Regions from separate parts of the Mesorhizobium sp. M0045 genome, predicted to be linked through region 2. Evidence: riboswitches for the same ligand, from Rfam matches in the RefSeq annotation. Region 2 holds a riboswitch; the other holds the start of a gene.
The links. Region 2 has a riboswitch for thiamine pyrophosphate ahead of thiB (thiamine ABC transporter substrate binding subunit). Riboswitches for the same ligand answer to the same signal wherever they lie in the genome.

Region 1 (11,505 bases), on a different contig from region 2:
CTCCAGCAACCCCCGACCCACTCCCGGGCCCGCGGGGCCGCGCCCCCCCCCCCCTGTGGCCCGGGGAGGCAATTGGGGTGCTCCTTCCCTCTCTCTTACACCCCCCCCCCCCGCCGGCCGCCCCCCCCCCCCCCAGGCCCACGGGATCACACACCAACCCCAGCTAACCTGGTTTGAACGGAGCAAGCCTCCGACGCCGCCCTAATCAAAAACGCTGCAACAGATCCTTCAAATCAATTTACAAGATTTTTACAACCGTCAGTCGTTGACAATGGTACGGCACCGCGAGTCTGAGGTCCGGCACGGCCACAAAAGTGACGCCGGTACCCTCGGACCGCCGCCAGCACGCAACATGGGGATTAACAGCAATGGTAAGAAGAAGAGCGCTCATATTGGTCGAAGGCCATAGGGGTACTGGTCAGCTATACGTCCAAGCGGCTCAGTGTCTTGGTCTTCATCCAATTACTCTGACGGCTGATCCACCTCGGTACGACTATCTTTCGGCGGAAAACGTTGAGGCAATCCGTGTCAACACTGGCAATCTCGAAGCGTTGGTCCGCGAAAGTTCGCGGCTGCGTGCTACCCACGACATTGCTGGCATCACTGGCTTTGCCGGGGACCATGAATCGATCTATGCGACAGTTGGCAAGCTTTGCCGGCATTTCGATCTACCGGGACCGAACCCTGAATCGATTGAACGAAGCTGCGACAAATTCAAGCAACGCCAACTCCTCGCGCAGGCCGGCGTTCCAATACCGGCTTATCGGTTGGCAACGAATGCGGCGGAGGTAGAAAGCTCGGCTGCAGAGATCGGCCTGCCCGTGATTCTTAAGCCGGCAGTAGGCAGCGGCAGCATGGGTGTCCGATTGTGCCGCAGCCTCGAAGACGTAGCCGAACATACGACCTATCTATTGGGCGGAAAGCACATATGGCGGTCTACACCGAAAATACTCGTCGAAGAATTCGCACAGGGCCCGTTCTATAGCATTAATGTTATGGGGAATGAGGTCGTTGCGATTTGCGCCAATGACTTTGGTCCCCTCCCCCATTTCGTCATACGTGAGGTGACGTATCCGGCCCTGCTAACCGATCAGGAGCGTGAGCGCATCGCCGATGTTTCGCTGAGCTGTTTGCGGGCTCTCGGCCTTGGCTGGGGGCCAACTAACATTGAACTCCGGTGCACGAAACGCGGTCCAGTTGTCATTGAAGTCAATCCGCGTCTTAGTGGCGCGCCCGACCCTCAACTGGTCCAGTTAGCTTACGGTGTCGACCTCGTCACCGAGCACATCAAGCTTGTCATTGGCGAGGAATGGGATCTGCGCAAAAAGCATTCGCGTACTGCGGCCGCGCGATTCCTGCTTCCTGATCAAGATGGCACCCTCGACTGGATTGGTGGCGACACTCAGGCAGCTGCTATATCAGGTGTGGCCGAGGTCAAATTGAATGTTGAACCCAAGACACCGATCGTCAGGAAGGGGGATTTCCGAGACTGGATTGGACATGTCATTGCCACTTCGCCCAGCCGTGCTGAAACCGAGGGCGCCCTTCAGCGAGCGGTCGACTTGATCGATTGGTCGATCACCCCTTTTCCGGCGACAATAAGAGGTCATCGAGAGCACGATGTTTGTGGGGCGTTCGGGCGGCCCACCAGTTCTCCGATCAGGCATTGACGGCTTAAGATCCTTGAAACGCAGCAGTTCCGTCTACGTCAATGTCACATCAAGTTTGACGAGGCAAATGCAGCTTTGGCCACACCTGCCTTGTCTTCCGCGGAACTTCTCCGCGACCCATGGCGAGGCCGTCGGCCCAATTTGGGCCCAATTTGATTGCCGCCCACCGCCGCCGCAGGACGAACATGCGCTTGACAAGACAACGCCGGCCCGTTCAACTTGAGGCATTCACCAGGGGAGTCCCGGCAAGGGGCTGAGATACTGCTGGCTTTCGCGGCGCAGTGACCCGTTGAACCTGATCCAGTTCATACTGGCGTAGGGACGGTGCAAGCGCTCTGCGGGAGTTCACGCCCGAGGTCCTGTTTCGGCAGGTCGACAGAAGCGTCTTTTCATCCTTCCGGCACAGAACTGGGTCTCCAATGCATGAGCAAAGGAGCCTCAAGATGAATGCCCTCACCCCAGCCGTCTCAACGGGACCGCTGCCTGCTTCGCGTAAGATCCACAAGCCCGGTGCCATCCACCCGCAGATCAGGGTGCCGATGCGCGAAATCTCCGTCCATCCGACAGCCGGCGAACCGCCCGTCACCGTCTACGACCCGTCGGGCTCCTATACCGATCCGGCTGTCGAAACCAGCATCCAAAAAGGCCTGGCCCGGCTTCGCCACGAATGGATCTTGGCGCGCGGCGATGTCGAGGACTGTGACGGCCGCCACGTCCGGCCGGAGGACAACGGATTCGCGACGGGCGAACGCCTGACGCCAGAATTTCCCATCCGCCACCGACCGCTCAGAGCCAAAGCAGGCAAGGCGGTGACGCAGCTTGCCTATGCACGCGCCGGCATCATCACACCCGAAATGGAGTTCGTCGCCATCCGCGAGAACCTTGGTCGCGAGATCCTGCACGGCAAGCTTGAGCGCGACGGCGAGGCTTTCGGCGCGATGCTGCCCGATTTCGTCACGCCCGAATTCGTCCGCGAAGAGGTGGCGCGCGGGCGGGCAATCATTCCCGCCAACATCAACCACCCAGAGAGTGAACCGATGATCATCGGGCGCAATTTCCTGGTCAAGATCAACGCCAATATCGGTAACTCCGCTGTCACATCGTCGATGGCTGAAGAGGTCGAAAAAATGGTCTGGGCGATCCGCTGGGGCGCCGATACGGTGATGGACCTGTCGACCGGCCGCAACATCCACAACATCCGCGACTGGATCGTGCGCAATTCACCGGTGCCGATCGGTACCGTGCCGCTTTACCAGGCGCTCGAAAAGGTCGGTGGCCTCGCCGAGGACCTGACCTGGGAGGTGTACCGGGACACGCTGATCGAGCAGGCCGAACAGGGCGTCGACTATTTCACCATCCACGCCGGCGTGCGGCTGCATTATATCCCGCTGACCGTTGACCGGGTCACGGGTATCGTCTCGCGCGGCGGCTCGATCATGGCCAAATGGTGCCTGCATCACCACCGGGAGAGCTTCCTTTACGAGCATTTCGCCGAAATCTGCGACATCGCCAGAGCCTACGACGCCTCCTTCTCGCTCGGCGACGGCCTTCGTCCAGGCTCAATCGCCGATGCCAACGACGCAGCGCAATTCGCCGAGCTGGAAACGCTCGGCGAGTTGACGCAGATCGCCTGGGCAAAGGATTGCCAGGTGATGATCGAAGGCCCCGGCCATGTGCCGATGCATAAGATCAAGCAGAACATGGACAAGCAGTTGGCCGTCTGCGGCGAGGCGCCGTTCTATACGCTGGGGCCATTGACGACCGACATCGCGCCTGGCTATGACCACATCACCTCAGGCATTGGTGCTGCCATGATCGGCTGGTTCGGCACCGCCATGCTCTGCTACGTCACGCCCAAGGAGCATCTCGGCCTTCCCGATCGCAACGACGTCAAGATTGGCGTGATCACCTACAAGATCGCCGCCCACGCCGCCGACCTGGCAAAGGGCCATCCGGCAGCGAAAGTCAGGGATGATGCGCTTTCCCGCGCGCGCTTCGAGTTCCGCTGGGAGGACCAGTTCAACCTGTCGCTCGATCCGGAAACGGCGCGGTCCTTCCACGACCAGACTTTGCCCAAGGAAGCGCACAAGCTGGCGCATTTCTGCTCGATGTGCGGACCGAAATTCTGCTCGATGCGAATTTCCCACGACATCCGCGCCGAAGCGCAGAAGGAGGGCCTGGCGGCCATGGCGGCGAAATACCGCGAGGGCGGCGATCTCTACATGCCTGCGGGCGAGACCGGCGCACCGCTCATACCTCAGCCACGTGAGTCATCATGAAGGTCTTGGTCAAAGGGGCCGGCGTCGCCGGCCTCACCGCCGCCTTCGAGTTCGCCGCACGCGGCGCGGCGGTTACCGTTGCCGAGACAAGGCCTGCCCTTGGGGGCAATGCGTCGTGGTTCGCCGGTGGCATGTTGGCGCCATGGTGCGAGCGTGAAAGCGCCGAGCAGTCGGTGCTGGATCTCGGATGCGACGCCGCCGACTGGTGGGACGCCGCAACGCCCGGCTGGTAGCACGACGGGGAACGCTGGTCGTGGCCGCGCCGCGCGATGCGGGCGAGCTCGACCGGTTCGTCAGCCGCACGACGGGCTATCGGCGCGTCGAGGAAGATGAAATTGCGCTCCTGGAACCCGACCTCGCCGGCCGCTTCCGCCGCGGATTGCTCTTTCCCGATGAGGGCCATCTCGATCCGCGCCAGGCGATGGCAGCGCTTCATGACAAGCTCGCGGCCATGGGTGTCGAATTCCACTTCGGCGTCGACGCCCAGCATGTTTTTGGTTTCGATCGTCGGATCGATTGCACGGGAATGGCCGCCGCCGATGACAGGTTGCGCGGCGTTCGCGGCGAAATGCTCATCCTGCGCACCCCTGATGCCTCGCTGTCGCGCCCCGTCAGGCTGCTGCATCCGCGCTTTCCACTCTATGCCGTGCCGCGCACCGACCACCGTTTCATGGTTGGTGCGACGATGATTGAAAGCCAGTCCGCCGGACCAGTCACGGCGCGCTCCATGATGGAGCTGCTGGGTACCGCCTATGCCCTCCACCCGGCCTTTGGCGAGGCCGAGATCGTTGAAACCGGTGTCGGCGTCCGCCCAGCCTTTCCCGACAATTTGCCGCGCGTCGAAACGAACGGTGAAATCATCGCGATCAACGGGCTCTATCGTCACGGTTTTCTCCTGGCTCCCGCCATGGCGCGCCAGGCTGCCGACCTGGTTTTCAGTCAAGACAGAACCAAGGAGCTTGCTCATGAAACTGATGGTCAACGGCGAAGCGCATGAGGTTGCCGCCACCACGCTGGCCGAGCTGCTTGCCGCGCTTGACTATGAGGGCGATTGGCTCGCGACCGCCGTCAACAACGACCTCGTGCACAAAGCCAACCGGGCGGAATTCCAGTTGAACGACGGCGACCGGATTGAAATCCTCTCGCCCATGCAGGGCGGCTAGCATGTTCGACCTTCTTGGAACGATGCTTCCCTCCCGACTGCTTCTCGGCACGGCTCAGTATCCTTCGCCGGCCATCCTTGCCGATGCGGTCAGGGCATCGGGCACGGCGGTGGTGACCGTCTCGTTGCGCCGTGAGATGGCAGGCGGCAGGGCCGGCGAAAAATTCTGGTCGTTGATCCGATCGCTCGGCGTCAGAATCCTGCCCAACACTGCTGGCTGCCACTCCGTCAAGGAAGCTGTCACGACTGCGAAGATGGCGCGCGAAGTTTTCGGTACCAACTGGATCAAGCTCGAAGTGATCGGCAACCATGACACGCTGCAGCCGGATGTTTTCGGCCTGGTCGAAGCCGCCCGCATCCTGTGCGAGGACGGCTTTGATGTATTCCCCTATACCACCGACGACCTCGTCGTCGCCGAGCGGCTCCTTGCGGCGGGCTGCAAGGTCTTGATGCCCTGGTGTGCACCGATCGGTTCCGCCCTCGGGCCGGTCAACATTCCGGCCCTGCGCTCAATGCGCGGACATTTCCCTGAGGTACCTCTGATTGTGGATGCAGGGCTCGGGCGGCCGTCACACGCGGCGACTGTCATGGAACTCGGCTTTGACGCCGTGCTCCTGAACACGGCGGTCGCCAGGGCGGCCGATCCGGTCGGCATGGCGCGCGCGTTCGGCAAGGCGGTCGAGGCCGGTCGTGAAGCTTTCAGCTCCGGAATGCTCGAACCGCGCGACGTCGCCATATCATCGACACCGACCATCGGCAGGGCAGTATTTTCATGAAGCTCGATCCCTTCTACCTGATCCTCGACAGCGCCGCCTGGATCGAACGGCTGGTGCCGTTTGGCGTTAAGATGGTTCAGTTGCGCATCAAGGATAGGGACGAGGCCACGCTGCGGACGGAAATCCGCCGCGCGAACGGCGTCTGCGCGGTCCATGGTTGCCAACTGATCGTCAACGACTATTGGCGCACGGCAATCGAGGAAGGCTGCGACTTCGTCCATCTCGGCCAGGAGGATTTGGCTGCGGCCGACCTGCTGGCGATTAAGTACGCCGGATTGAAGCTCGGGCTTTCCACGCACGATCATCTCGAACTGGAAACGGCCATCGCTGCCGAGCCCGACTATATCGCGCTCGGCCCCATCTATCCCACCGTCCTGAAGCAGATGAAATGGGCGCCGCAAGGGCTCGAGCGGATCAGCGAGTGGAAGCGCCGGGTCGCGCCGATCCCATTGGTCTCCATCGGCGGCCTCAACCCCGACCGGCTCGACGGTGTCTTCGAGGCTGGTGCGGACAGCGCCGCGGTGGTCACCGACATCACCTTGAATGCCGATCCCGAAGCGCGCACGCGAGAATGGATCGAAAAGACAAAGCCATGGCGCTAGGGCGAGAACCGCATGTGCTCGTGGTCGGGGGATCGGACTCCAGCGGTGGGGCTGGAATTGCACGCGATATCGAGACGATCTCTTCCATTGGCGTGCGCACCTGCCTTGCTGTCACCGCGCTAACGGTGCAGACGCACCATGCGGTCATGGAAATCCACTCTATGCAACCCGGTCTGGTGGCCGGTCAGATGCGTGCGGGGTTGCAGGCCAACAAAGTGGCGGCCATCAAGATCGGGATGCTCGCCACGGTGGAGATCGTCATTGCGGTTGCCGGAGTGCTGCGCGAAAATCCGCAGGTGCCGGCAGTGCTCGACCCGGTGCTGGCGTCGACGTCAGGCCGGGCGCTCCTGGAAGCCGGCGCCATCGCCGCCCTGAAATGCGATCTGATGCCATTTTGCCGTCTGGTCACCCCCAATCTCTTCGAGCTGGCACTCCTTGTTGGCTCGGAGCGGGCAGTGGATGAGGACGGCGTAGTGTGGCAAGGCCAAGAATTGCTGGCAGCCGGCGCGCGGGCTCTGCTGATCAAGGGCGGCCATGCATCGGGACCGCAATCAACCGATATTCTGTTGCGCCCCGATCACGAACCAGTCCGCTTTGACACGCCGCGCCTTGCCGCATCGATGCGCGGGACGGGCTGCATGCTGGCCAGCTCGATTGCGGCACATCTGGCGAAGGCGCAATCAATCGAGTACGCCGTGCGCCAGGGCAAGCTCTTTGTGTTAGAAAAGCTTCGGAAAACCCCAGCCGAATAGCCGTAGAGCCGGCTCAAGCGTTCAGCGGCTGACGCTGAAATGGAAGCCGTAGCCCTCCTGCCCTTTTTTCACAGGGCGTGACGGGATGAGGCCGCTTTGCAGATCGGAATTCAGCGGCGCCGAGACAAGCTGCCCTGCCAGGCCGGGAAAGTAACGGGACTCTTCCTGCGGCGAAGCGCACTGCCAGTCAGGCATGGGGATGCACTTGTGCCTCCTGGCGAGTGTGAGGCCGCAGGAGCGAGGCATTTCAGCGCGGCGGGGGCCGCCGGATCTGGCCCCGCAGTGCTGGAGCAAAGCAAAGGCCGGTTTGAGACGATTCCGGGGATTTCTACGAGGCTGCTCGCGACGCCGGCGTTGAGTTCTACCAGCTCCTGAGCGGCATACGCGACCAAACCCGGTTGAGTGTCACCGCAGGGATGTTCCACGAGTGGGACAAACAGCTGCGGGACTGGCTGGTCCGCGAATTACGACATTGGCATCGAGGGGATACGGCAGCTGCGAAGGTCTGGTCAGCGGATTTCGCCAAGATTGCAAACCTCCTGGAAAGTTTCGGCTGGAAAGTCCGAAGCACGGACTGCTTCAAGACGCTCGATGCGTGCCGGTTGGTGGTCAACGTCTACAAGCACGGCGCCGGAAAATCGCTGGATGACCTGAAGAAAACCTGCTCCGAGTATCTAGACGATCCGCTCAAAGGCACTCGGCCGCCGTGGTCAGAGAAACTGCTGAACCACACGCACCTCAAGGTGAGCGATGACCAGTTCCAGACGTTCTCAGACGCGATTAACGCGTTCTGGCGCGACGTCCCGGCAATGCCGTAGGTGGCAGCAACAGGTTCCTGATTGGTTTGAAAAGGCCATTCTCAGTGATCGCGCCCAACGATAAGCATGCCAAGGTTTTACCCTCGCATATATCTTCGCTCCCGCTCCCGGCCATAAATTCTGCCACATATCTGCATTGCCGGGAAAGGTGCCATGCGTAACGCATTGGTCGATGGGCGAAGATTCCGCCCGCAAGCGGGTTTCGGGGGCTCTTGCCCGCATTGCGGTACAGACATGATCCCGCGCGCGGCAGCGTCTGGGTTGGTCGTGTCCCATCAGGTGGTGTAGCTCGGCGGTAGCGAAGCCGCTCACGAGCGCGCCGTTAGTAGCGCTGTAGCGAGCGAGCGGCGTGTGGGTGGTCATCGGCGCTTTCCGGTAGGGTTTGGTTGTTGACGCCAACCCATTTCGGAAGGACCACCGATGACCGACGACATGATGAACCTGCGCACGCTCGTGGAGAAGACCCCGGATGCCGATCTGCTGCGGGAGATGATCGGCTTTGCCGCCGAGCGACTGATGGAAATGGAGGTGGGCGCGGCCACCGGCGCCCGCTATGGCGAGAAGAACCCGCTGCGGCTCGCCCAGCGCAATGGCTACCGCGACCGGGACTGGGAGACGCGGGCCGGCACGGTCGAGCTGCGCATCCCGAAGCTCAGGAAGGGAAGCTACTTCCCAGGTTTCCTCGAACCGCGCCGCATGGCCGAGAAGGCGCTAACCGCCGTTATCCAGGAAGCTTATGTGCAAGGCATCTCGACCCGGTCGGTTGACGACCTGGTCAAGGCCATGGGTATGAGCGGCATATCCAAGAGCCAGGTCTCGCGGCTGTGCGAGGAGATCGACGGGAAGGTGAAGGCCTTCCTCGAGCGGCCGATCGAGGGCGATTGGCCATACCTGTGGATCGACGCCACTTACCTGAAGGTCCGCCGCGGTGGGCGGATCGTCTCGGTCGCCGTTATCATCGCCGTCGGCGTCAACGCGGACGGCCGGCGCGAGGTACTGGGCATGGAGATTGGCACCTCGGAGGCCGAGCCGATCTGGACAGAGTTCCTGCGCAAGCTGACACGTCGCGGCCTGCGCGGCGTCAAGCTCGTCGTCTCCGATGCTCACGAAGGCCTCAAGGCGGCCGTCACCAAGGTGCTGTGCGCGACATGGCAGAGGTGCCGCGTCCACTTCATGAGGAACGTGCTGGCCCATGCCGGCAAGAGCGGCCGCAGGGTCGTCTCAGCCTTCATCGCCACCGCTTTCGCCCAGGAAACGCCCGAGGCCGCGTCCGTACAATGGCGCGCCGTCGCCGACCAGATCCGGCCGAAGGTGCCGAAGCTGGCGACAATCATGGACGACGCCGAGCCCGACGTGCTGGCCTACATGACCTTCCCCAAGGAACATCGCGCCAAGCTCCACTCGACGAATCCGATCGAACGTCTCAACGGCGAGATCAAGCGGCGCACCGAGGTCGTCGGAATCTTCCCGAACGACGATGCGGTCGTGCGCCTCGTCGGCGCAATCCTGCTCGAACAGAACGATGAATGGGCAGTGCAGCGGGCCAGATAATATGACTCTGGAAACGATCAGCCAGATGAGCGATGATCCCCTGATCAGCCTGCCAGCCGTGGCGCGCTGATCAGCCCGGCCCATGCCGGAGAGCACGGCGACTAATGCCGCCACCTACACCACGCCGCGGGACACGATCTCTGGGTTTGGCATTAGGCCAATAAACGAACACATCGTTGGGTCAGCAGACACCTATCTGTTCGGCCGGTCAGACCGCCAAATTCGATTCATTCAGAATTGGATGGGTACCGACCAAAATGAATCCCTAATCGACCGACTTCACAGAAAACGAAGCGATCTCCGGCCCTGACGAGCGAGTTTCGGCGTTGTCCGGGTGCTCCTGGATGAAAGATCGGGCTTCGCGCCTCATTTGGACAACGCCGCCAGGTAACCGTTTCCCGGAAACCTGCCCTTCATTCAGATTTGCAACATCAACGACTACCGGCTTCCTAGACCTACTTGGAGCCAATCGGAGGACAGCCGTGTCGGCGCCAGCCCGACCGCAAATTGCGGCCGACCCCATGGCAAACGTTGATTAGCCAATGAACTTGATCCACAGGCGCTTGAACCATGCGCATCTTGCCGGCCCATTGGATGCGGCCGCTTTTAATGATGTAGTGCGAGCCACAAGGGAAGTCGTGATTGCCGATCGACGGCCATATCGAGGCTCCCTCGTCTTCCATAATGAGGTCATATTCAGTCGGAACGAGCGGTGTTGAAACCTCCTCGCCGCACCCACACGCGCAATTATGCAGCGCGACGTGGCATTCGCGCGACACGTAAAGGACACCGTCTTCCAGTTGTTCCGGAATGTCTTCGACGAAGACCGTTGTAAGACAATCCACCCGAGCCATCATGTCACCCGGTTTGTGATATTGTTGCCCTCGATCATGTATGTCGCGTTCCTTTCGTTGCGCTCATCACGATAGAAGGTCAGCCAGCGTTTCCAGCGCATGACCGCCATAATCGCGTTCAAAGAATTGAGTTCGGCGATCTGGATTTCGGTTCCGTACACATCGGCCTCTTCGTCGTCGTCACCGAACGACAGATGGGTAGCCACTTCCGCCCACGGCATGCCAGGGGCAATAAACGTTGCCCTTGCGCAACCGTCGAGCGTGTTGTCGTCCAGCCCTATACCTATGCCAGTGTCGACGAATGCAATGCCCAGGCGAACCAGCCCTTCGGCAATCACGCGCCGCGACGATCCCTTATCAACGCAGACAAATACGAAGTCATAGGCTGAAAATTCGTCAATGTTGTCAGCCGTCACTCGAGTGGTGTGCGGCTTCACGCCCTTGTGCATGCGCGCGTAGAGCGCAGCGTAATAATCTACCTTGCGGGGGAAATTCTTCGCTAGCACCAGTTCGGGAGCACCAGGCGAACGGAAAAGATTGTGGTTGAGAAGCTGGTCGTCATCGTAGATGTGGATCTCGGCAACACGGGTCTTGGCGGCGAGGTCGAGCAGATAGGCACCGGTTCCGCCGAGGCCGATGATCGCGATGCTGCCCCTGAGTTTGCAGTTGGCGGCGAGGATTCCGTAGCGGACTGACGCAGAATCGGGAATCGCGAAGGGACTATCGTCCTCCGCACTGGCCAACGTGACGCCTCGACGATGGCCCTGAGCCCCTTCGGCTGGGCGCCGCGCTTGAGCAGACGGTCATGGACGCGGCCCGCTTCGATCTGCGCGCGAGACAGGCGCGTTGGCGGTCTTGTCGTGAGACCGCGCAGCAGCACCGAGGTGAGACTCATAGGTGACAACCTTGTCGTAAATGTTGGCATACTGGCCGGTGCCTTCTGGCTTCGACGAGAAATAATGGTGGACCTTGATGTCCGACCCCACAGTCGCTTCCTGACTATTATGGATGATATTTGTCATTGGCGTGCCATCGCGATGG
Region 2 (11,505 bases):
ATGGTCTGCAACTCACCGAGTCGGCGCATGTTGCGCTTGCGCCGCGCTGTCACGCCATAGCGCAGCCAGTGCTCCTCGCGCACGATCTGGCGACCGAGCTTGTGCTGCTCGCGCTCTTCCTCCTCCAGCACCGTGTCGCGCCATTCCTCGAAATAGCCAAAGCCCTTGTCGAGACGGCGGGTCTGGCCGCGGTCGAGCCAGATTGTGGCGCGTGACACGCGCTCGAGAAAACGGCGGTCATGCGAGATGACGACCAGTGCCGAGGAGGTGCGGGCAAGCTCCTCCTCCAGCCATTCGATGACCGACAGGTCAAGATGGTTTGTCGGCTCATCGAGGAGGAGAATGTCGGGCTCCGGCGCCATGACGCGGGCGAGTGCCGCACGCCTCGCCTCGCCGCCGGAGAGGTCGTTCGGCCGTTCTTCGCCGGTCAGGCCGAGATGCTCCATCAGATAGGTGGCGCGATAGGGATCGTCGGCGGGCCCGAGCCCCGCCTCGACATAGGCGCGGACGGTCGCAAAACCGTCCATGTCGGGCATTTGCGGCAAGTAGCGCACGGTTGCCGAAGGCTGGCGGAAGACTTCGCCGTCCTGCGGCTCGATCAGCCCGGCGGCGATCTTGAGCAGCGTCGACTTGCCCGAACCGTTGCGGCCGACCAGGGCGATCTTGTCGCCAACTGAGGCCGTCAGGGCGGCACCGTCGAGCAGCGGCGTGCCGCCAAAGGTCAGCTTTATCCCGTCGAGATTGAGAAGCGGCGGTGCCATGTCAGCTTTCAGGTAAGGGAAAAGGATGCGCGAGCAGCAGCGCGCGGCCGCTGGCCAGCGCGATTTCCAACCGGCCCCTGACCTCGTTGGAAATGGTCAGCGACGAGCCGAACGCAACCTCGACGTGGTCGAGCGGCCATTTGGCACCGGTGACGCTCAGGCCGGCGAGATCGGAGAAGCCGAGCACCGAAAACAGCGTGCCGTCGGCATAGTCGAAGCCAGCCTTTCCGGGCAGCAAGGGAATGCCTTCCTGTGCGCCGCTGGTCAAAAGCACTTCCGTCCCGCCTTCCGCCAGCCGGACGCTCAGCGCCATATGCAGGAAGATGTGGTCGGTGCGTTTGCCGCCGAAAGCGCCTGCGAGCACAAGGCTGGTCGCACCGCGTTCGAGCGCGGCAGCGATAGCGAGTTCACCGTCGGTCTTGTCCTTTTCGGCGGGAAACACCTGCCGTGGTACGGCGGCCAGATCCTCCGGCAACTCGGCAGGCACGGAATCGAAATCGCCGACCCAGAGTTCCGGCCTCAGGCCCAGCATACGGGCATGGCCGATGCCGGCATCGGCAGCGATGACGCGCGAGCCTTCGACCTGGCGGTCGAGCAGCGGCGTGCGGATGAGATCGCCGCCAAGCAGGATGGTGAATTTGCTCATATCTCGTGGCCCTTACCAGCCCTGCCCCAGAAACGGAAGAATGAAACGGAAGATGAAACGGCAGACGAAACGGAAGGCTGGGCTTTGGATGCCCGGCAAACTTCCGCTTGCGCAGCACTTCGGCCGGGCCTATGTGTCGAAACGCTCTAACGGGGTGCCGGACGCGATCTTCGCGGACCGGCTGAGAGGCAAGACTGCCAACCCGCTGAACCTGATCCGGTTTGTACCGGCGGAGGGATTAGACGTTTCGGACAGCCCGACGCCTCAATTCCTTTCAACGCGAACGAAGGAGGCGCCGATGCGCAGTTTTTTCCACTCTCTTGTCCCGATTGTCCTGCTTGCGGCATCCGCGCTCGCCCTGCCAGGGCAGGCATCGGCACAGGATAGACTGACCGTCTATACCTATGAAAGCTTCACCGCCGATTGGGGTCCGGGACCGGCGGTGAAGAAGGCCTTCGAGGCCGAGTGCAGTTGCGTCATCGAATTCGTCTCGGTCGCTGACGGCGTGGCGCTGCTCAACCGTGTGAAGCTGGAAGGGGCCGCCACCAAGGCCGATATCGTGCTTGGCCTCGATACCAATTTGACGGCGGACGCCAAGGCAACCGGCCTGTTTTCGCCGCATGGCGCCATATCGGATGTCAGCGTGCCGGGCGGCTGGCGCGACGATATTTTCGTGCCGTTCGACTATGGCTATTTCGCCGTCGTCTACAATACCGAAAAACTGAAGAACCCGCCGAAGAGCCTCAGGGAACTGGTCGAGGGCGATGCCGGAGAGAAGATCGTCATCCAGGACCCGCGCACCTCGACGCCGGGTCTTGGCCTGCTGTTGTGGGTCAAGTCGGTCTATGGCGACAAGGCGCCCGAAGCCTGGGCCAAGCTCAAAGCAAAGGTGCTGACGGTGACGCCAGGCTGGAGCGAGGCTTACGGCCTGTTCACCAAGGGCGAGGCGCCGATGGTGCTGTCGTATACCACGTCGCCGGCCTACCACATGGTCGCCGAAAACACCGAGCGCTACCAGGCGGCGTCCTTCGAGGAAGGCGAATACCTGCAGATCGAAGTTGCGGGGATCACCACCAAGGGCGCGAAGAACCCCCTGGCGGAAAAGTTCATCGCCTTCATGACCGGACCGAAATTCCAGGATGTCATTCCCGAAACCAACTGGATGTTCCCGGCCGGCAAGACCGACAAGCCGCTCAATCCGGCGTTCGACAAGCTGGTCAAACCGACCAAGACCTTGCTGTTCAGCCCGGAGGAAGTCGCGGCCCACCGCAAGGGCTGGGTCGATGAGTGGCTTGCGGTGATGAGCAAGTAGCTTTGGCCGATTGATCGAAGATGATCGCTCTACGGCGCCCCCCTCTGTCCTGCCGGACATCTCCCCCACAAGGGGGGAGATCGGACGGCACGGCGGCTTTCGCCAGTCGCCGATGTTGCTGGAATGAGCAGAGCGCTGAAACTGCCAATCTCACCCCTTGTGGGGGAGATGTCCGGCAGGACAGAGGGGGGCGCGAAGGAACGCAATCCTCACTAAGAATCTCGAATCTGGTGGTCTAGCGTGCAACGCGCACCATCATCTGACTCCCGCATCACCGCCGGCATCCTCGCGCTTGCGGCAATAGCACTTCTGCTCGGCGGAGCATTTGCAGGGCTGATCATCGAAGCCACACGCGACCCGTCCGGTGTCGCCTCCGCCTTCGATTCGTATCTCTTGCGTATCGTCCGTTTCACGCTCTGGCAGGCTCTGCTGTCGACCCTGCTCTCCGTCGCGCCAGCGCTGTTCGCCGCGCGTGCCCTGTCGCGGCATCCACAGTTTTTCGGGCGAGGCTTTATCCTGCAGCTTTTCGCCGTGCCACTGGCGCTGCCGGCCATTGTTGCTGCACTCGGTGTCTTGGCGCTCTATGGCCGCGCCGGCTATTTTGCCGGCACGCTGGGCGCGCTAGGCGGCCAGAGCTGGCCCGGCATCTATGGCCTGTCGGGCATACTCGTCGCCCATGTCTTCTTCAACCTGCCGCTGGCGACGCGGCTGTTCCTGGAGGCGTTGCAGACCGTGCCGGCCGACCAATGGCGGCTGGCGAGCCAGCTTGGCATGGGTGCTGCGCCGGCCTTCCGGCTGATCGAATGGCCGCCGCTGCGTGCGGCCTTGCCGGGCGTTGCCGGGCTCGTTTTCATGCTGTGCATCACCTCCTTCACCATCGTGCTTACGCTCGGCGGCGGACCCAGCGCGACGACGCTGGAGGTTGCCATCTACCAGGCGCTGCGTTTCGACTTCGACCCGGCGCGGGCTGTGACGCTGACCCTGCTGCAGATTGCCCTAACCTTCGTGGTCGTGCTGGCCTTGACGCGGCTTGGCGCCAATATGACCGGCGACGCCAATCTGCCGGTGGCGCCGCGCCGGTATTTTTCAGCCGGTGCGGCCGAGACCGTCCTGAACGCGCTGGTGATCGGGCTGGCACTGCTATTTGTCGCCGGGCCGATGGCGGCCACGCTGGCGGCCGGGCTTGGCGCCGATCTCGGCCGCCTGGCCGGCGAGAGCGCGGTGCGGCAAGCGACGGCGACCAGTGCCGTGCTGTCCGTCTTATCGGCGCTGCTCTCCCTGGCGCTGTCGCTGTCGCTGGTCATGGCACGCCGGGCGCTGGCGCTCACCCGGCGGACAGGCCGACGGACGCTGCTCGAACATCTGGCCGACACCGGTGCGGGGTTCGTCCTGGTGGTGCCGCCCATCGTCATCGGCGCCGGCTGGTTCCTCCTCCTGCGCACTGTCAGCGATGTCTTTGCGATCGCCCCTGTCATGGTCGTTGCGGTCAATGCGGTGATGGCGATGCCGTTCGCCATCCGCGCCATCCGCCCTGCCTATGACGCAGCGAGCGAACGCCACGAACGGCTTTGCGCACAGCTTGGCATCTCGGGCTGGAACCGGTTGCGGCTGATCGACTGGCCGTCGCTGCGGCGGCCGCTCGCCACCGGCTTCGCTTTCGCCATGGCGCTGTCGCTCGGCGATCTTGGCGTCATTGCGCTGTTCGGCAGCGATTCCGTGCAAACCTTGCCCTACCTGCTGCTGGCCCGCATGGGCAGTTACCGCACCGAGGATGCGGCCGGGCTGGCGCTGCTGCTCGGCCTTGTCTGCCTGGCGCTGGTGCTGACCGCGGACTGGATGGGAAGGAGGGAGAAATCATGATGCCGATCGGCCCGGAACGCTCCATTTCGGTGGAAAAAGGCGCGGCCGTGCGGCTCGATAATGTCTCGTTCAGCTATGGTGAAACGCCGCTTATGTTCGATGTCGATTTCCCGGCATCGGAAATCACCGCCATCATGGGGCCGAGCGGTTCGGGAAAGTCGACACTGCTTAATCTGGTGGCCGGTTTCGAGGCGCCACGGTCAGGCCGCGTGCTCATCGGCGGCGCCGACGTCAGCACTGCGCCGCCATCAGCGCGGCCGGTATCGATGGTGTTCCAGGAAAACAACCTGTTTGCCCATCTGTCCCTCGAGCAGAATGTCGGGCTCGGCCGCTCGCCTTCGCTCAGGCTGGGCGAGGCTGACCGCGCCGCAATCGCCGCAGCGCTGAAGCGCGTCGGCCTTGCCGGCAAGGAAAGCCGACTGCCGCGCGAACTCTCCGGCGGCGAGCGGCAGCGCGTCGCGCTCGCCCGGGTTTTAGTGCGCGACCGGCCGGTGCTGTTGCTCGACGAGCCGTTCGCTTCGCTCGGACCGGCACTGCGCGACGACATGCTCGACCTGGTGGCCGACGTCCATTCGGAGCAGCGCATGACGGTGCTATTCGTCACGCACCAGCCGGACGATGCGCGCCGTATCGGCCAAAACATGGTTTTCCTGGACGGTGGCACGGTTGCCGCGACCGGCACCGCCGCCGATTTTTTCGTTGGGGCTGGACCGGAGGCATTCCGACGCTATATCGGCTCGGGTCCGTTTGCGGCTGGATCACGAGATGTTGCCCGGAAGCGGACATAATTTATGGTCAAACCGGCGGAAGGCGAAGCGGCGCTTGCTTGCCATGGTCGAGGTAGTGTGGCTAGGTCCGCCAGGAACTGGTCCGGCTTAGACCGTGATTTGCCCTTGCTGCCTCGTATCTGTCGGACGCACGAAGGACGCCGTAGAACTTGATTTTGCGCGTGATGCTTTCCGGAAATCGCGCCCGATTTTCGCGGTCACGTCCCAGGACTTGAAAGGAAGCCGACCTGCCGACCGGCATCGACAATCGGAGGGTGAAACCGCTGGCGCGCTTTCTGGCGCTGGCCGGTCTTGCCGTGGCGCTGGCAAGCTGCCAGATGTTCACGCCTCCCGACGTGCAGGAATCGGGCTTCCAGCCCTCCGACAAGCCGATTACGGTCGACAATGTCGCCGCTAACAGCAGGCTCGCCGAACTGGCGAAGGCGCAGCACCCGCGCATCCTCGCCACCTATGGCGGCGAGTATTCCGACCCCAAGCTCGAGCGCATGGTGGCCAAGGTCGTCGGCAGACTGACCGTGGTGTCGGCCAACCCGACCCAGACCTACCGCATCACCATCCTCAACTCGCCCAACGTCAATGCCTTCGCGCTGCCGGGCGGCTATCTCTACATCACCCGCGGCCTGCTGGCGCTGGCCAACGATTCGGCCGAGCTTGCCGCCGTCATTGCGCATGAGATGGGCCACGTTACGGCCAATCATGGTCTGCAGCGCCAGCAGCTGGAAGCCGAAGAGGGGTTGGCGACCAAGGTCGTTTCGGACGTGCTCGGCGACAACCCGACGGCCAAGGCGGCGCTGATCCGCGGCAAGCTGAGGCTGGCCCAGTTCTCGCGCAATCAGGAGCTGGAGGCCGATGCCATCGGCATCAAGTCGATCGGCGAAGCCGGTTTCGACCCCTACGCCGCCGGCCGCTTCCTGCAGTCGATGTCGGCCTATACCGATTTCCGCTCGATCAGCGGCGCCACCGACGCCAGCCTCGACTTCCTGGCGACGCACCCCAACACGCCGCAGCGTATCGATCTCGCGCAGCGCCACGCCCGCCAGTTCGGCGCGCCCGGTGTCGGGTCGCGCGACCGCGATTCATTCCTTGCCGGCATAGACGGGCTGCTCTACGGCGACACGCCGGAGGAAGGCTATGTGCGCGGCGAAACCTTCCTGCATCCTGGCCTCGGCGTGTCGTTCTCGGTGCCCAACGGCTTCATCATCGACAATTCGGCGGCGGCGGTGACGGCCACAGGCCCGGGCGACATGGCAATCCGCTTCGACGGCGTTTCGATCGACAAGGACCGCTCGCTGACCGACTACATCCGCAGCGGCTGGGTTGCCGGGCTCGACGACAGCAGCGTGCGCCAGGAAACGATCAACGGCAACGAAGCGGCAACCGCGCATGCCGGCGCCGATGGCTGGCAATTCGATATTGCGGTGATCCGCGCCGGCGGCCAGGTCTACCGCTTGCTGACTGCTGCACCGTCTGCCAGCACCTCGCTGGGCACGGTCGCGCGCTCGGTCAGCGGCTCATTCCGCATCCTGAGTGCTGCCGAGAAGGCAGCACTGAAGCCACTGCGTATCCGCATCGTCACGGTGCGGCCCGGCCAGACAATGGGCTCCCTGGCCGCACAGATGGTCGGCGTCGACCGCAAGCTGGATTTGTTCAGGGTGCTCAACGCGCTCTCGCCGGGTGCTGCGGTTTCGGCCGGCGACAAGGTTAAGATCGTCACCGACAAATAGCAGCCGACGCGATTCAGGCCGCGAGAAATTCCGGATTCTGCTTTACCAGCGCCGCCTTGAGCTTTTCCATGGCGCGCGCCTCGATCTGCCGGACACGTTCCTTGGAGATGCCGAGCGTTTCGCCAAGCGCTTCGAGCGTCGCGCCCTCGTCGCTCAGCCGGCGTTCCTCGATAATCCTGAGTTCTCGCGCATTGAGAGCGCCGAGCGCCGTCTTCAGCCACACCGAGCGGCGTTCGACGTCGATCGTGTCGCCGACCACCTCATCGGGCAGCGGGTCATCCGAAACCAGGAACTCCACCCGCTCGGTTGCGCCCGCATCGTCGGCAAGCGGCGTGTTGAGCGAGCTGTCCGGCGCCGAAAGGCGGGAATCCATCATCGCCACATCGGCCTCCGATACCCCGAGAGCCGCCGACACTTCGCGGTAGAGCGTGGCATTCGACGTCTGCTCGGCGCCGTTTGCCAGGCGGGCGCGCAGACGCCGCAGGTTGAAGAACAGCGCCTTTTGCGCGGAGCTGGTGCCGCCGCGCACGATCGACCAGTTGCGCAGGATATAGTCCTGCATCGAGGCGCGGATCCACCATGTCGCATAGGTCGAGAACCGCACCTCTCGCTCGGGCTCGAAACGGGCCGCGGCCTCCAGCAGCCCGACATGGCCTTCCTGGATCAGGTCGCCCAGCGGAAGGCCGTAGTGGCGAAACCGCGACGCCATGGAAATGACCAGCCGCATATGCGCGACGGTGATGCGGTGCAGCGCGTGCTGGTCATTGTTTTCCTTCCAGCGCAGCGCCAGGAGATGCTCTTCGTCACGTTCCAGATAAGGGGCTTTCATCGCCGCGCGAACCATGGTCCGTCCTGCACTGTCTTCCATCATGCCGCGCTCCTGCTTCAGGCGTTGCGGTGCGATCGAATCGTGAGTTGGCGCCGATGGTTGAAATGGCGGCGCCGCGCCCTACAACAGCGAAGAACGTGCCATGCGGGGGAATGTTCCCCCGGACTGTCATGTCGATTGCGCTGTTCCAGGCGATTCGCCACCGGCCTTGACTCAGCCGGATGGCCCCGGGAACTGCTGGTTGAGAATTGGATTTCAAGGGCGCGAGATTTTTGAAATTTAGTTTCTTATTCCGGCATCGCGCATCTGTCATTTTCCGGCACTCGCAATGACGCCGGACATCGGCCAAGGACGGGATCACAGAAAAATGAAATGGCTCAAATCGCTCATCATCGCCGGAACGCTGCAGGTTCTGGCCATCGCTGCCGGTCATGCCGGCGCCAATCTCGACCAGATCAAGCAGTCCGGCGTCTTCAAGGTCGGCACGGAAGGAACCTATGCGCCCTTCACCTATCATGATGCTTCCGGCGCGCTCGTCGGCTTCGACGTCGAGATCGCGCGGGCCATCGCCGAGCGCCTCGGCGTCAAAGCCCAGTTCCTCGAAGGCAAATGGGACGGGCTGATCGCCGGTCTCGACGCCAACCGCTACGATGCCGTCATCAACGAGGTCGGCATCACCGAGGCGCGCAAGGCCAAATATGACTTTTCTGATCCCTACATCGCCTCCAAGGCGGTGCTGATCGTGCGTGGCGACAACACCGATATCAAGAGCTTCGCCGATCTCAAGGGCAAGAAGGCGGCGCAGTCGCTGACTTCGAACTTCGGCAAGCTGGCTGAAACCAACGGCGCCGAACTCGTCGGCACCGACGGCTTCGACCAGTCGATCCAGCTTCTTCTTACCGGCCGCGCCGACGCCACCATCAATGACAGTCTGTCCTTCCTCGACTTCAAGAAGCACAAGCCCGACGCCAATGTGAAGATTGCTGCGCAGGAGGAAAACGCCGACTATTCCGGCGTCATCGTGCGCAAGGGCGATCCGGAACTGGTGGCCGCCATCAATAAGGCGCTGGCCGACATCAAGGCCGACGGCACCTACAAGAAAATCGCCGACACCTATTTCGGCCAGGACGTTTCGAAGTAAAACGGCTTTCTCGTGTGGGCCGAACGCCGGCCCGCGTCGTTCATACCGCGGCGAGCTGTCTTTTGACGGCCCGCCGCTTTCGCGTGATGTGAGCGACGGCAATCTGGCAAGGAGGAGCCTTCGTGCCGCACTGGCTGCAACTGATGCTGGAATCCCTGCCTACGCTGCTGTGGGCCGCACTGATCTTCACCGTGCCGTTGACGCTGCTGTCGTTTGCATTCGGTCTTGTCCTAGGCCTGGTTGTGGCGCTTGTCCGGCTGTTCGGTCCCAAACCGCTGGTCGCCGTGGTCCGCTTCTACGTCTGGATATTCCGCGGCACGCCGCTTCTCGTGCAACTGTTCCTGATCTTCTACGGCCTGCCATCGGTCGGCATCCTGCTCGACGCCTTTCCGGCAGCACTGATCGGCTTTACCTTGAACATCGGCGCATATTCGTCGGAAATCATCCGCGCAGTCATCGGTTCGGTGCCCAAGGGCCAGTGGGAAGCGGCCTATTCGATCGGCATGACCTGGGCCCAGGCAATGCGGCGCACCATTCTTCCACAGGCGGGGCGCGTCGCCGTGCCGCCGCTGTCCAACACCTTCATCTCGCTGGTCAAGGACACTTCGCTCGCCGCCGCTATCACCGTGCCGGAGATGTTCCAGGCGGCGCAGCGCATCGTCGCCACCACCTATGAGCCGCTGATCCTCTATGTCGAGGCAGCGGCTCTCTATCTGGTCATGAGCTCCGTGCTGTCGGCCTTGCAGGCGCGGCTGGAAACGCGGCTCAACCGTTATGGCGGCTTCCTGGAGGCGCGCGCATGATCGGCCTCACCAACATCGAAAAGCGTTTCGGCGACAATTTGGTGCTGAAGGGCGTGACCGTCACCATCGAGGAAGGCAGCGTCACGGCGCTTGTCGGGCCCTCAGGCGGCGGGAAGAGCACGCTTTTGCGCTGCATAAACCTGCTCGAGCTGCCGACTTCAGGCACGGTGCGGATCGGCGACGATGCACTCGAGTTCCGCCCCGGCGGCAGGGTCTCGACCAGGGATATCCAGCGACTGCGGCTGCAGACCGGCATGGTGTTCCAGAATTTCCAACTGTTTCCGCATCGCACTGCGATCGAGAACATCATGGAGGGGCTGGTGACGGTGCTGAAATGGCCCAAGGAAAGAGCGCGCGGACGGGCGCTGGCCCTGCTCGAAAAGGTCGGCATGGCGCACAAGGCCGATGCCTGGCCGGCGACGCTGTCAGGCGGCCAGCAGCAGCGCGTAGCGATTGCCCGGGCGCTGGCGCCTTCGCCGAAAGTCCTGCTCTGCGACGAGCCGACCTCGGCGCTCGATCCGGAACTGGCGCAGGAGGTGGTCGACGTGCTCGGCAAGCTCGCCAGCGAGGGCACGACAATGGTGATGGCGACGCATGATCTGCGGCTCGCCTCGAAGATCGCGCGGGAAGTGGTGTTCCTCGATGCCGGCAACATCGTCGAACAAGGGCCGGCCGCGGTACTGTTCAGCAACCCCGAGCGCCAGCGGACCAAGCGGTTCATCGCCACGCTGAAGCAGGAGGCGGAACGGGAAGGCGGCGGCAAGAGCTAGAATGGCCATTACCGGTCAGCCAAAACAAAAAACCCGGCGCGAGGCCGGGTTTTTCTGAATTCGAAGGCGAAAAGACTCAGGCAGCTTCTTCCTGCTCGGCTTCCTCGTTGTCGGCCTTGGCGCCGCGCTTGGGGCCCTTGTTGAGGTTCACCTCGATGAGGCGCACCGCTTCGGTCTCCGACATGCGGTTGACGGCCGCGATCTCGCGGGCCATGCGGTCGAGGGCCGCCTCGTAGAGCTGGCGCTCGGAATAGGACTGCTCCGGCTGGTTGTCGGCGCGATAGAGGTCGCGCACCACTTCCGAGATCGAGATCAGATCGCCGGAGTTGATCTTGGCATCATATTCCTGGGCGCGGCGCGACCACATGGTGCGCTTGACGCGGGCGCGGCCCTGCACGACCTTCAGCGCGCGCTCGACATAATCCTCTTCCGACAGCTTGCGCATGCCGATCGAAGTCGCCTTGGCGACCGGCACCTTGAGACGCATCTTGTCCTTCTGGAAGTCGATGACGAACAGCTCCAGCTTGTGGCCCGCGACTTCCTGCTCATCGATCGAGACGATCTGGCCGACACCATGCGCCGGATAGACGATGTACTCGCCGGTCTTGAAACCGTGGCGCGCTGCGGTGGACTTCTTCTGCGGGGTGATCGTTGCCATTACGCCCTGAACTCCTTGTTGTGGTACCGGCATCGTGCCGGCCCGAACTCGTGCGACCGGGGTGACCGGTCCTTAGCCACACAACGATGAACTCACCGGAAAGGCCAGGACCGGCAAATCGCAACATTGCGACCGCCTGCCCCAGATCGCTCTGGTCCGGATTGAGAAATTCACCTTTCAGTGATTTGGGGCGTTTGCGCCATAAATCGACGT

Region 1: another riboswitch for thiamine pyrophosphate. It lies ahead of thiC (phosphomethylpyrimidine synthase ThiC); the one in region 2 lies ahead of thiB (thiamine ABC transporter substrate binding subunit).

The regions. Positions count from the first base shown of each region.
Region 1 covers NZ_JAMYUY010000010.1:211,423-222,927, reverse strand. The annotation lists gene NKJ72_RS18155 (ATP-grasp domain-containing protein) at 369-1,670, shown strand; TPP riboswitch at 1,894-2,010, shown strand; gene thiC (phosphomethylpyrimidine synthase ThiC) at 2,114-3,949, shown strand; partial or broken gene thiO (glycine oxidase ThiO) at 3,946-4,946, shown strand; gene thiS (sulfur carrier protein ThiS) at 4,915-5,112, shown strand; gene NKJ72_RS18135 (thiazole synthase) at 5,114-5,887, shown strand; gene NKJ72_RS18130 (thiamine phosphate synthase) at 5,884-6,489, shown strand; gene NKJ72_RS18125 (hydroxymethylpyrimidine/phosphomethylpyrimidine kinase) at 6,480-7,241, shown strand; gene NKJ72_RS18120 (hypothetical protein) at 7,263-7,436, opposite strand; gene NKJ72_RS18115 (hypothetical protein) at 7,640-8,059, shown strand; partial or broken gene NKJ72_RS18110 (IS256 family transposase) at 8,480-9,680, shown strand; gene NKJ72_RS18105 (ubiquitination-like system serine protease family protein) at 10,066-10,464, opposite strand; gene NKJ72_RS18100 (ThiF family adenylyltransferase) at 10,464-11,207, opposite strand; gene NKJ72_RS18095 (DUF6791 domain-containing protein) at 11,268-11,505, opposite strand, start outside.
Region 2 covers NZ_JAMYUY010000003.1:42,168-53,672, forward strand. The annotation lists gene NKJ72_RS05090 (ABC-F family ATP-binding cassette domain-containing protein) at 1-761, opposite strand, end outside; gene NKJ72_RS05095 (thiamine diphosphokinase) at 763-1,407, opposite strand; TPP riboswitch at 1,548-1,662, shown strand; gene thiB (thiamine ABC transporter substrate binding subunit) at 1,706-2,719, shown strand; gene thiP (thiamine/thiamine pyrophosphate ABC transporter permease) at 2,960-4,579, shown strand; gene thiQ (thiamine ABC transporter ATP-binding protein) at 4,576-5,367, shown strand; gene NKJ72_RS05115 (M48 family metalloprotease) at 5,622-7,091, shown strand; gene NKJ72_RS05120 (RNA polymerase factor sigma-32) at 7,105-7,962, opposite strand; gene NKJ72_RS05125 (amino acid ABC transporter substrate-binding protein) at 8,288-9,061, shown strand; gene NKJ72_RS05130 (ABC transporter permease subunit) at 9,184-9,864, shown strand; gene NKJ72_RS05135 (amino acid ABC transporter ATP-binding protein) at 9,861-10,634, shown strand; gene NKJ72_RS05140 (CarD family transcriptional regulator) at 10,711-11,292, opposite strand.